DNA from 3 places in the Bacillus methanolicus genome. Region 1 is predicted to be linked to each of the others. Evidence: riboswitches for the same ligand, from Rfam matches in the RefSeq annotation. Region 1 holds a riboswitch; each other region holds the start of a gene.
What was found. A riboswitch is a leader RNA that binds a small molecule or an ion and turns the genes downstream of it on or off. The one in region 1 is predicted to bind cobalamin.
Positions count from the first base shown of each region.

Region 2: another riboswitch for cobalamin. It lies ahead of C0966_RS06930 (ribonucleoside-diphosphate reductase subunit alpha); the one in region 1 lies ahead of C0966_RS15445 (ABC transporter substrate-binding protein).
Region 3: another riboswitch for cobalamin. It lies ahead of metE (5-methyltetrahydropteroyltriglutamate--homocysteine S-methyltransferase); the one in region 1 lies ahead of C0966_RS15445 (ABC transporter substrate-binding protein).

Region 1 is NZ_PNFF01000002.1:757,876-762,050, reverse strand. It holds gene C0966_RS15455 (adenosylcobinamide amidohydrolase) at 1-231, opposite strand, end outside; gene C0966_RS15450 (FecCD family ABC transporter permease) at 233-1,291, opposite strand; gene C0966_RS15445 (ABC transporter substrate-binding protein) at 1,254-2,231, opposite strand; cobalamin riboswitch at 2,369-2,552, opposite strand; gene C0966_RS15440 (hypothetical protein) at 2,627-3,403, opposite strand; gene mgtE (magnesium transporter) at 3,794-4,175, shown strand, end outside.
Region 2 is NZ_PNFF01000001.1:1,397,631-1,401,805, forward strand. It holds gene C0966_RS06915 (P-II family nitrogen regulator) at 1-194, opposite strand, end outside; partial or broken gene C0966_RS06920 (winged helix-turn-helix domain-containing protein) at 301-722, shown strand; gene C0966_RS06925 (hypothetical protein) at 936-1,235, shown strand; cobalamin riboswitch at 1,532-1,725, shown strand; gene C0966_RS06930 (ribonucleoside-diphosphate reductase subunit alpha) at 1,866-4,154, shown strand.
Region 3 is NZ_PNFF01000001.1:1,255,117-1,259,291, forward strand. It holds gene metE (5-methyltetrahydropteroyltriglutamate--homocysteine S-methyltransferase) at 52-2,379, opposite strand; cobalamin riboswitch at 2,533-2,731, opposite strand; gene C0966_RS06300 (alpha/beta hydrolase family protein) at 2,969-3,814, opposite strand; gene fbpA (Fur-regulated basic protein FbpA) at 3,907-4,074, opposite strand.

The sequences.
Region 1 (4,175 bases):
TATTACTTTCGCAAGCTCTTTAGAAGAAAACGCTGATAACGGACGATCTTTAATCGTTATATCTCCCTTTTTATAAGGTAAAATACCACTGATCATTTTTAATAAAGTCGTTTTCCCGCTGCCATTTGGGCCGAGAATGCCAAATAATTCCCCTTTCCCAACTGAAAAAGAAATGTCATTTATAATATTTTGGCTATCATAACCACCAGAAAGATTGCTGACAACTAGCATATTATCCATTTCTTACCCTTCTTCTTATTAAAATAACAGCAAACATCGGAGCTCCTATTAAAGCTGTAATCACGCCGATTGGAAGTTCTGATGGCGCAATAATCGTCCGTGAAACAAGGTCGGCAAGAATTAATAAACCCCCGCCTATCATCATCGATAGCGGCAATAAGTGGCGATGATCAGCCCCCCACAACAGTCTGACAAAGTGGGGAACAACAAGTCCGACAAACCCAATCGTCCCCGAAACAGCTACAGCCGCACCGGTAAGAACGGATCCTGAAATTAAAATAAGCAGTTTTCTCTGAAGTACATTAACACCTAAATGCTGCGCCCGTTCTTCACCGAAGGACAGCGCATTTAATTCATTCGTATTCATAATCAGCAAGCAAGAGCCAAGAATAAAAAAAGGAAAAATAATCTTAATATATTCCCAGCCTCGCATAGAAACACTTCCCAAGAGCCAGCCGATAATTTGCCGAAGCTCTTCCCCTGTGAGCGCAATCATTAAGGAAATAAGTGCACCGAGAAATGAGCTGAAAATAATTCCTGTTAAAATAATCGTTTCAACTTTCATGGTTCGTTCAATCTTTTGTGCGAAAAAAAGCACAAAAAAGACGGTGATAATAGACGCTGTTATACTTAACACCGGCAGCGTATACAAGCCGGCAATTGGAAGCGTGATTTGAAAAAACAGCGCGATCACCGCTCCAACAGATGCACCCGAAGATACCCCAAGAGTATAAGGATCAGCAAGCGGATTGCGCAAAAGGCCTTGAAAGGCAGCTCCTGCAATCGCAAGAGATGCCCCTACAAGACCAGCGAGGAGAACCCGCGGCAGACGGATATTCATCACAATATTTGAAAACATCGGATCAATTGGATCGATTGGCGGTAAACGGAAAATTTCAGCACCAATAATTTGAATAATCGTAAAGGCCGGAACTGAAACGGTCCCGAGTGCAATTCCGATCAGCATTGCCGAAAGGAAAAATAAGATTGCAAGAACATACGCAATCGTTTTGTTACTTAGCAAAAATTTCCGGATAAACAGCTTTCGCAAGTTCCTCTACTCCTTCGGCAAGACGCGGACCCGGACGGGAAACCAAATCTGAATGGACATCAAATACTTGTTTATTTTTTACGGCATTTATATTTTCCCAGCCCTTGCGGCTTGTGACGTTTCCGACAGGGTCTTTTTCATAAAAACCATATGTTGTCACAATCACATCCGGATTTTTTTCAATCACGGCTTCCTGATCAATTTTTGCCCATCCTTCTAATTCCCCGAAAGCATTTTTTGCATTGATGATTGTGAGCATTTCATCCATAAACGTGTTTTTTCCCGGTGTATAAATTTCGGGAGCAGGCGATATTTCAACAAATACTGTCTTTTGTTTGCTCTCTTCAATTTTAGAAGCTTTTTCTTTTATTTTTGAAATCCGTTCTTTCATATTTTGGATGATTTTTTCTGCTTCATCCATTTCACCTGTCGCAGTGCCGATCATTTCAATGGAGTCGTATACTTGTTCAAAATTTTGCGCATCATTAACAACGAGAACAGTTATTCCGGCATCTTTCAACTGCTGCAAGCCTTCCTTGGAACTTTGAGCAATTGATGGGCTGGCAAGAACAAGGTTTGGATTTAATGAAATAATTTTCTCAACGTTTATTTCCATGCCGCCAATTTTTTCTTTTTTTGTCGCCTCTTCGGGATAATTATCATGATCAGATACTCCAACCACTTCTTCTCCCAAACCTAAAGCAAACGCAATTTCGGTATTACTCGGAATAAGCGACACAATTCTTTCCGGTTTTGATTGAATGACAACCTCTTCGCCAGTTGCGTCTTTGATTGTCACCGGAAATTCAGTTTCTGATTTTTGCTCTTGCTTCGGTTCATTTGAAGATGTATTATTATCAGGTTTTTCTTCCCCGCCGCAACCGGCAAGGATGCCTGCTGCAAAAAGCATCGCCAATAATAATGAATATAATTTTTTCATTGTGTTTCTCCCCCTTTTTAATACAAATAAAAAAGCATCTCTAATAACAGGTATAGAGATGCAGTATTGGCCAATTATTCAGAAATGCAAAAAAGACATAATAAGGCCTTCCCACACCTCCCTATCCTCGTAGGTATTTGGTGCTAAAGAAACAGGCAGGTCTCCTGGCTTATGGTCATCACTTGCTGCACCTTCCCATACAATCTCTGTACAGTGGCTGATCGCAGCTCGCTCCCATTTACAGTGGCGGGACCGCGTTGGATTTTCACCAACTTCCCTTTTAAGTCTTAAAAATAAGACACCTGTTCCTTGTATGTATGAAATTTTCCGTCAAATCGTATTATACACTATTTGTCATAAGAAACAGTAAAATTTTTTGATAAAGGCTAAAGGTCTTATGTCGCAAAAAGCTGCCATTCTCTTGTTTTTTTATCAAAGACAAGCTTTGCATCACTTTTTTGCAATTTTACTTTTTCAAATTCTTCATACATATCATCCATATTGTCAAAATCTCCAATTGCCCATATAGGAATTTCCAGGCGGTTTCGGTTTTTTGCAAGATTTTTCAACGACAAAACAGCACCTTCCTTCATAAACCCTGACAACGACATCAGAAGTTCTTTCGTAACAGGAGGGTACGAGCGTTTTTTCTTGATTCCCAAAAGGGTCTTATCAATTTTCAATTGATTCAATTTCATGGCAATGACTTCACCAAGCATTCGGTAAAAATGGTTTAAATGGCGGTAATAAGTTTTATTAAACCATCCGTCATCATGAGCCAAGTACACAAATTGATTGCCGAGATGGTTATAAAACGGCGGCTTTAGATGCTGCTTTAGATGGCCAAGGTATAAGAGTTCAGCAATCTCCCTTCCTGACAGCTCGTCAAGGCTTTCCACTTCTGCAAAGTCGATCCAGCAAAAATCTCCGTATCCGTAGACATCGTCTTTTACCAATCTATTCAGCCTCTCCTTGGGAACATATTCTAAAAGCGTATGCATGTTAAAATCACCGTCATCAAAACGATGTTTCAACAATAATAAATTGTTCATTAAATCTGAAAGTGACCGGGCAAACTCAAAAAATTCGATTCCGTACGTAATAACATAACGGTCACTTTCATTTAAATGAACATAGATAAGATCGCGAAACTCTTGATTGTGCTTTTTCACTGGCGAAACCTCCGAGCGTAATGAATAAATATATTTTCCGATAAAATTCTGTTTTTAAATATAAAAAAAGCGGACTGCTGCCAGAAAAAAACGAATCCACCGGAAACACTGTTTATATAAACGATCAATCATCGTATCTAATATTTTAACAAAAATTGAAAAAAATATCTTATCTCATTCATGCAGTTTTCAAAAAACTTATTGTATTCAATGCCAATTATTTTCAAAAAGCGTGTACGGATATGAGCCATTCCTTTTCGAGCTCATAAACTGTAGATAAAGCAATCCATTATTTACTTTATATTATTCTTATACTATCGTTTCCATTAAAAGATAAATTCCTTATAATAACTAGGAAGCAGAAAAACCGGCGGAAGGAGCGTGAAAAGCATGATTAAAAACATGACAGAGGATCAAATTACTCTTCAAATCATCAAATCATTGAAAGAAAACAAGAAGAAAGTATTCGAAGCTATAATGGACGAACTCCAGCCATACGATATTGCTCAGTTATATGAAAATCTGCCGGAGAAGCATAGAACACGTTTTCTTCTTTATTTAAACATCGACCAGCTTGCTGATTTAATAGAAGAATTAAACAGAGAAAAACAAATCGAGGTTTTAAATAAACTTGGAATCGAGAAAACCGGAAAGGTTCTCGATTTAATGGACAATGATGATCTTGCTTCTCTTTTAGATGACCTGTCGCCAGAAAAAATTTCAGGCTTGCTGGCCGGAATGAAACAGGAAGAATCAAAGATTGTCCAGGACA
Region 2 (4,175 bases), on a different contig from region 1:
AGAATAATCTCCAATTTAACTTTTGGATGGAGAGTCACTTGATAATTTTTTCCGCGATAGACACCTTGAGTATCTTTCTGTTTCCCTCTCCCAACTACCTGGGACACGGTAAAACCTGTAATTCCTATCTTCTTCAAGCCTTTAATCGTCTCAGTGAGTCTTTCCGGTCTAATAATCGCTTCAAGTTTTTTCATTTAAACCACCTATTCATGTGAGGTTTTATAACATCTTATGATAAGCAATATGACAATATATACAATATGTCAATAGCACATTAAATTGGAAATATTATGAATAAATGACATAGTGAAAGGATTAAGAATTGGTGCAGATGATTATGTGACAAAACCATTCAATGAGGAGGAACTATCGAAGCAGTGATGAGAAGGTGCGAAAATCAAAATCAAGAGAAAGTCACTTTTAAAGGCTTAATATGGGATCACGACTCTTTTGAATTAAAATATAAAGAAAATCATATCACAGTCACACCAAAGGAATTTGCTTTAATAGGTTTGTTTTTACGAAATCCCAACAAAGTGTTTACACGGGAGCATTTACTTTCTAACGTATGGGGCCAGCTTGCTGAAACAGAGGACAGAACCATTGACTCACATATCCGAAATATTTGAGAAAAATTGCGCAAGGCTGGCTTCCCGATCGATGATCAACTATTGACTGTTTGGGGAATTGGCTATAAGTGGAGAGTTGATGATAATAAGTAGTATGCCCACTACATTTTTCGTAATATCAACTCACGGTTCTGCGCGTTGGCTTCATAATTTGTAACTATTTTGATGCCACAACAAGTGCAATATAAATATGTAGTGGCTACCTTGATTATAAATTTTTATGGATAATAGTGGTTGGACAAATCACCTAATTCGTTATTAAACATAAAATGGAACAGAATGAAAAGAGGAAGGAAGTCTAATTTAATGAATCATTATCAACAACATTATTATCCAGTTAATCCTTATAATCAGTTCCCACAGTACCCTTATTCAGAGATGATGGCCCATCAAGTGACTAAACAAGTGCTATACCCTCAGTTCAAGAATGCTACTTTAGCAGCAATTAGCCCTTTTGTAAACTATGGTTTAAAGGAAGGAGCACAAACTTCTTATAAACATGCACTTCAAGAAGTGGCAGCAATGGCGTATTTACTTGGCAAAGGATTTGATCCTCAAACCGCTTATCTAACAGTTGAATCATGGGAAATAAACGAGCATTTTTAGATTGATTTAACGAACATACGATCATGTATGTTCGTTTTGTTAACGATCGTCATAATAGTTTTTTAAGGCTTGTAAAATAAAAACTAATTGCTATTGTATTACGAGTGCGTCAGCAAAATAAGCAGAGTAGAAAACTGATTTCAGAAGGGATTTACGTCTGCGAGTCATTAAATTTTACATAAAATAAAACCCTCATTTAAATTTGTCAAATAATACTTGAAAAAATAAAGCTGTTACTTTAGTATTGAACTTAACGTCTATATATTGAATAATCAAAAACGACAACAACTATATATTGTGTTGCCTTAAAATAAGATGCCATTAGGCTTAATAGGGAATCTGGTGAGAATCCAGAGCTGCCCCCGCAACTGTAATTGCTGACGAAATGAGCAGACCACTGTATAAGTAAGCTTTGTAGGTGCTTATATGGGAAGGGCTCAAAGTAGGAGGAAGCATAAGTCAGGAGACCTGTCTTATTTTAAGATGTTTCAACTTCTTCGGGGATTGAGAAGATGAAACGGTGGCAACAGAAGGCATAGGACTGGTCTTTTCTTTCCTACATACCTTTTGATGTTATCGTTTCATCCGCTCAAAAACCTTGAGCGGATTTTTTATTTAGGAGGGAAAATTTTGAGTACTGAAACCTATTCAGATCTTCATTACGTGTTGGAAGCTGTCAACCAGGCTGCAAACAAATATGATATCGATGCTACTGAAATCACGAAACGAATAAAAGAACTGAACGCAACTGAGTCTGAAGCAAACCAACAAGCTTTATTTTATGCTTTAAATCACATAGCGATGGATCAGCCTAATTGGACGTTTGTCGCGGCCCGTTTATACCTTAATGAATTATATGAAAAGGCAGCAACCAATCGATGCTATGACCGCTCTTCAAAGTATGGTGATTTTTATCAGCTCATCAAAGTATTAACCGAAAAAGGGATTTATTCTAGTGATCTTCTGTCCTTTTATACGAAAGATGAAATCGATGAGTTGGGAAAAGAGATAGATCCTGATCGCGATCATTTATTTAATTATATAGGACTTTTTTTGCTTGCTGACCGATATCTTGCAAAAGATCACGATCGGAATATTTATGAGCTTCCACAGGAGCGTTTCATGATTATTGCCATGACCATTATGAAACTCGAAAACCAGTCTATCCGATTAGACCTTGTTAAGGAAGCGTATTGGGCATTAAGTAATCTTTATATGACAGTAGCTACCCCTACACTATCAAATGCCGGTAAAAGTTACGGCCAACTTTCATCATGCTTTATTGATACGGTCGATGATTCTCTCGATGGCATTTATTTGAATAATTGGGATATCGCAAGATTAAGTAAAGACGGGGGCGGCATTGGAATCTATTTCGGAAAGGTACGGGCACTTGGTTCCGATATCAAAAAATTTAAAGGGAATTCTTCCGGGGTTGTGCCATGGATTCGATTAATTAATGATACTGCCGTTAGTGTCGACCAATTGGGGCAGCGGCAAGGGGCCGTGGCTGTTTATCTTGACATATTCCATAAAGACATCATGAACGGATTTCTTGATTTAAAAACGAATAATGGAGATGAACGCCGAAAAGCACATGATATTTTCACAGGTGTGACAATACCAGATTTGTTTATGGAAAAATTGCAGGAAATAGATGAAAACGGAAGAAGCATCGGGCTATGGCATACATTCTGTCCTCATCAAGTCAAACAAATCATGGGATGGAAAGATGAACATGGTAATCCCCTCGGACTTGAAGATTTTTATGATGAAATAGATAAAAAATATTTTACGGAGAAATACGAAGAAGCTGTCAATCACCCGCTTCTGCCCCGTAAAACCTATCGCGCAATGGATATAATGGCCCGTATTATGATCGCGCAGTTGGAAACAGGAACGCCTTATATGTTCTACCGTGATGAAGTGAACCGGCAAAACCCGAACAAGCATTTATTAAGTGAAGGACGCACTTCCATCTTTTGCAGTAATTTATGTACAGAGATTGCTCAAAATATGTCGACGACAACGATCATAAAAGAATATCAAGATAAGGATGGAAATATCGTTATCGTTCGGAAACCAGGGGATTTCGTTGTTTGTAACCTGTCCTCTATTAATCTGGCAAAAGCTGTTCCAGCAAATGTGTTGGAGCGTTTAATCCGTATTCAAGTCAGAATGCTGGATAATGTCATTGACTTAAATACGATATCGGTAGGTCAGGCACAACAAACAAATAAAAAATACCGAGCAGTCGGTTTGGGTACATTTGGCTGGCATCACCTTCTTGCTCTTGAGGGGATTCATTGGGAGTCTGAAGAGGCTGTTCGATACGCAGATAAACTTTATGAAGAGATTGCATACTACACCATCTGTACTTCCATGGAACTTGCAAAGGAAAAAGGACCATACAGCCAATTTATAGGTTCGGAGTGGCATACTGGTCTTTATTTTGAACGAAGAAACTATGTTTCAAGCCGCTGGATCGAATTAAAAGAAGCTGTAGCCAAACATGGAATTCGGAACGGCTGGCTGATGGCGATTGCACCTAACTCATCAACAGCGAAAATCGGCGGTTCAACAGATGGAATCGATCCTTTATACGCAGTAGAATACGCTGAAGAAAAGAAAAATTTTAAATTTAAAGTAACAGCCCCAGATTTGAATCATGTCACCTACAATTATTATCGCCGCGCGAGACATGAATTAGATCAACGATGGAGCATTAGACAAAATGCGGCACGCCAGCGCCATATTGACCAAGCGATCAGCTTTAACTTATATGTGCGGCACGATATTAAAGCAAAAGATTTATTAAACCTCCATCTCGAAGCATGGAAGCAAGGGTTAAAAACTACTTACTACGTAAGGAGCACATCCCAAGCTGAAATAGAAGAGTGCGAAGCCTGCCAAAGCTAAAACGGGGGAACAGGCCACCGT
Region 3 (4,175 bases), on a different contig from region 1:
ATCGGGTTTTTGTAGTTAAATTTGATCGACGTCAGGTAAGGCTATGCAGGTTTACTTTTTCATTTTAATTTGTTTAATTCCGCTTTTAGGTGCAGGTATTAACTGTTCGCGGGCGATCGCAGCTGCGGCAACCATATTTTTCAGAGAAGCGATTGTTTCTTCAATGCCACGTGTTTTTAATCCACAATCCGGGTTAATCCAAAACAGAGTCGGTTCAAGCACTTTCAAACCACGTTCGATCATGCTTGTGATTTCCTCAATAGATGGAATTCGAGGACTGTGAATATCATATACACCAAGTCCGATTCCTTTATTATACGAATGATTTGTAAATGAAGAAACCAATTCTCCATGACTGCGCGATGTTTCAATCGAAATCACATCTGCATCCAAATCGCTAATCGAGTCCATAAATTCCTGGAACTCACAGTAACACATATGAGTATGAATTTGTGTCGTCTCTTTCACCGAAGAAGTCGTTAAGCGAAATGCCTTAACAGCCCAATCTAAATAGTCATTCCAAGCTGCTTTTTTAAGGGGCAATCCTTCACCGAGTGCCGGTTCGTCTACTTGAATCATTTTTATTCCTGCAGCCTCTAACGCTTCCACCTCTTTTCGTAATGCAAGAGCAATTTGATAGGCTACTTGCTGCCTTGATAAATCGTCGCGAACGAATGACCAGTTTAAAATGGTCACCGGGCCCGTAATCATTCCTTTCACAGGCTTATTTGTTAGTGATTGGGCATATACACTTTCCTTTACAGTCATGGGCTCAAGAAAATCTACATCACCATAAATAATTGGAGGTCTAACACATCGTGAGCCGTATGATTGAACCCATCCATTCTGTGTAAAAGCAAATCCCCCTAACTTTTCACCAAAAAACTCCACCATATCTGTCCGTTCAAATTCTCCATGGACAAAGACATCGAGACCAATCTCTTCTTGTATATGAATCCATTTTTTAATTTGCTCTTTGATAAACACATCATAGCGTTCTGTCGTCCACTCGCCTTTTTTCCACTTCAGTCTAGCTTGTCTCACTTCTGAAGTTTGCGGAAAGCTTCCTATTGTTGTAGTTGGCAATAAAGGCAATTCGAGCAATGATTGTTGTTTCTCGTATCGCTCTTTAAAAGGTGCATTTCGATGAAAATGATGTGCTTGGATTTGATTAACAGACCGATGGACTTCAGAACGATTTCTTGCTTTGGACTTATCTAAACGATTGAGAATTGTCTCATTGTTGGCAAACGTCTCTTTAACGTCGCTTTCACCATAATGAAAACCTTTGACTAAGGATATAATTTCATCTAACTTTTCATCTGCAAATGCTAAAGCATTTTTCAATTCTGGTTCCAGCTTCGTTTCATATTTTGTCGTAACAGGAACATGCAGTAAGCTGCAGGATGATTGAAGCCATAAACGATCTTGTGGAACAAAATTCGTGATGGTTTTTATTAGATCCAATTTTTCATATAAATTAGAACGCCATACATTCCGTCCATCAACAAGTCCAACACCAAGTATTTTATCATGAGGAAATCCGACCGTTTTAAGATGTTGCAGATTCTCCTCTAAGCCATGAACAAAATCTAATCCAATTCCTTGTACAGGAAGCTTCATCAACTCTGAGTACCATTCGACAGAATCAAAATAAGTTTGCAGCATGATACGAAGTTTTGGTGCTGCTTCGTGAAGTTGTTTATAAATGTAAGCGACTGTTTCCATCTCTTCTTTAGTGATTGAAGCAACTAGGATCGGTTCATCCAATTGGACCCATTCGACTCCTTCTTTCTCTAATTCTTGTAAAATTTGCACGTACAGTGGAACCAGCTGCAAAATAAAAGCAGGTAATTGCGTACGTGCATATCCTTTAGAAAGTTTAATAAACGTATAAGGTCCAACAAGAACAGGTTTTCCTTCAATTCCCAACATTTCTTTTGCCTCGCGATAAGCGTTAAGTGGTTTATTTTCTGTTAAGGTTAGTTTCGCTCCTTCATACTCCGGAACAATGTAGTGATAATTCGTGTTGAACCATTTTGTCATTTCACATGCTACCGCTGTTTGATTCCCTCTCGCCATTGAAAAATAAGTATGAAGTGGAACGACTCCACCTTTATAGTTGAAACGTTCGGGTATCATCCCAAACATAACAGCCGTATCCAACATATGATCATAAAATGAAAAATCGCCAACTGGAATGAGATCGATCCCTTTCTCTTTTTGTTTTTGTAAATGGGAAAGACGGATCTGCTCCATTTGATCAAGAAAGTCGGTTTCTCCTATTTTGCCTGCCCAAAAAGCTTCTAAAGCCTTTTTCCATTCACGCCTTTCACCTATGCGTGGATAACCTAAATGACTGCTTTTGATTCCACTCATCTCCATACCTCCAATATTGATATAAAAACACAAAAATAAAAAGGCATCTCTAACGACCAAATAGATAGTTAGAAATGCCTAAATAAGCAGGAGTAGACGATCAATTCTACTCTTGATCAAAATTTTGACACCTCCCTATCTCCCGTAGGTCCAGCAGTGTTGTTGAACCAGGCAGGTCTCCTGACTTAAGTCTCATCATCAGCAACATACCTTCCCAATCCTTATGGACCAGTGGCAATTCGTTGTGCTGACTCCTCTCTTACAGTGGCGGGACCGTGTCGGATTTTCACCGATCTTCCCTTTTAATCCTTGAATGCTTTTGATTCAAGGAACCTGATTCCTTCTTTATGGAGTTGTTATTTATGTAAAAGCCATTACTCCGGAAAGAGAAAAGCTTTTCATACGATACCTTTAGAAACAGTTTACTAGGAAATTTTCTAATCTATCAGAAATTCCTCAAATGACCAAAAAAGCTGCGTCCATCCTGTCCGCTAATAAAGAATAGTGGTCGTAATATTCTGAGAAAAAACCATTGTGCTAAGATTACCACTTCCGATTAGGTTCGTCAAATTCTATTTTCAAAGAATTTCTAAATGATTGATTCTTTAACAGATTTTGTTCTTGTATTTTGATAGGTTTTGACGGTAACGTTTTTTGTGATCCATTCAAGTGTTTTCGATATAAGGTCTTGAAAATGTTCCCCGCAAGAAAACGTATGATTGGCTCCGATAACTTCATTTCTTGTGCAAGTTCCCGTTTCTCTTCTAAGAAAAACTTGTTCAAAATCAGCGCTGTATTTTGCAGGAATTTCTTCATCATTTGTACCATGAATAAGCAAGACATCTTTTGAAAAATTTCGTGCAGCGATGAGAGGATGATATTTCTCGAGCGATTGAAAAAATTTCGCTGTAAACGAGTATCCTAAATGGTCTATTGCTGAAACTTTTTTCAAGTTCATCACTTTCTCTCTGCCTACGATCTTTCGAATGTCCTCGTATGGATGGGCTACAGCTGACCAAAGAATAAGTTTGTTTACACGTCCATCTTCAACTGCAGTCAGGAGAGCAGTTGCACCACCGAGACTGTGACCTAAAAGCACAACTTGGTTGTAGTCAATATTTTTTAACTTAATTCCAAAATCGATAACAGCTTTTGTTTGTTCAATTAATTCATCCAACCCACTGTTTCCATAAACGCCCGGACTCTCCCCGCATCCTTCATAATCGAATCTTACAACAACAAATCCGTCCAATGTTAATGCATGCGCCGTTTTTACAAATAGCCGGTCTACCCCAATGCGGCTGCTTGTAAATCCGTGGCAAATAATAACCAATGGATAAGCGCATTCCCCATTCGTTTTTTCATACATAGCCGGAAAATCAATCGTAGCTGCCAGAAATTGTTGTTTCCATGGAATCTTTACATATGTTCCCATATGCTGTTTCTCCTTTTCTTTGGTTTATAAATTTGTGCGTCCAGTTTCACAGTAAGCAAAACCGGAAACACGTAACTAAAATCAAAGAATTATTAATCTCTCGGTTTGTTTTTCGTTAACTTTTCGTACTCTTCCTCAAGTTCACGCAGTGAAAGTTCAAATAGTTGAAAATTCCCTTTTTTATAAACACCTGAAAGGATAAGAAAATCAATTATTTTCTCCTTTTTCTCTTCGAGATGTTTTAAACGGTCTAGATTCATAGCGTTCTCCTTTCTTTTTTTCAATTAAACCTATCATATTTATCGGATTTATAAAACTTAAAAACCCCTTCTTATCGTTTTCTTCCAACGACAAGAAGGGG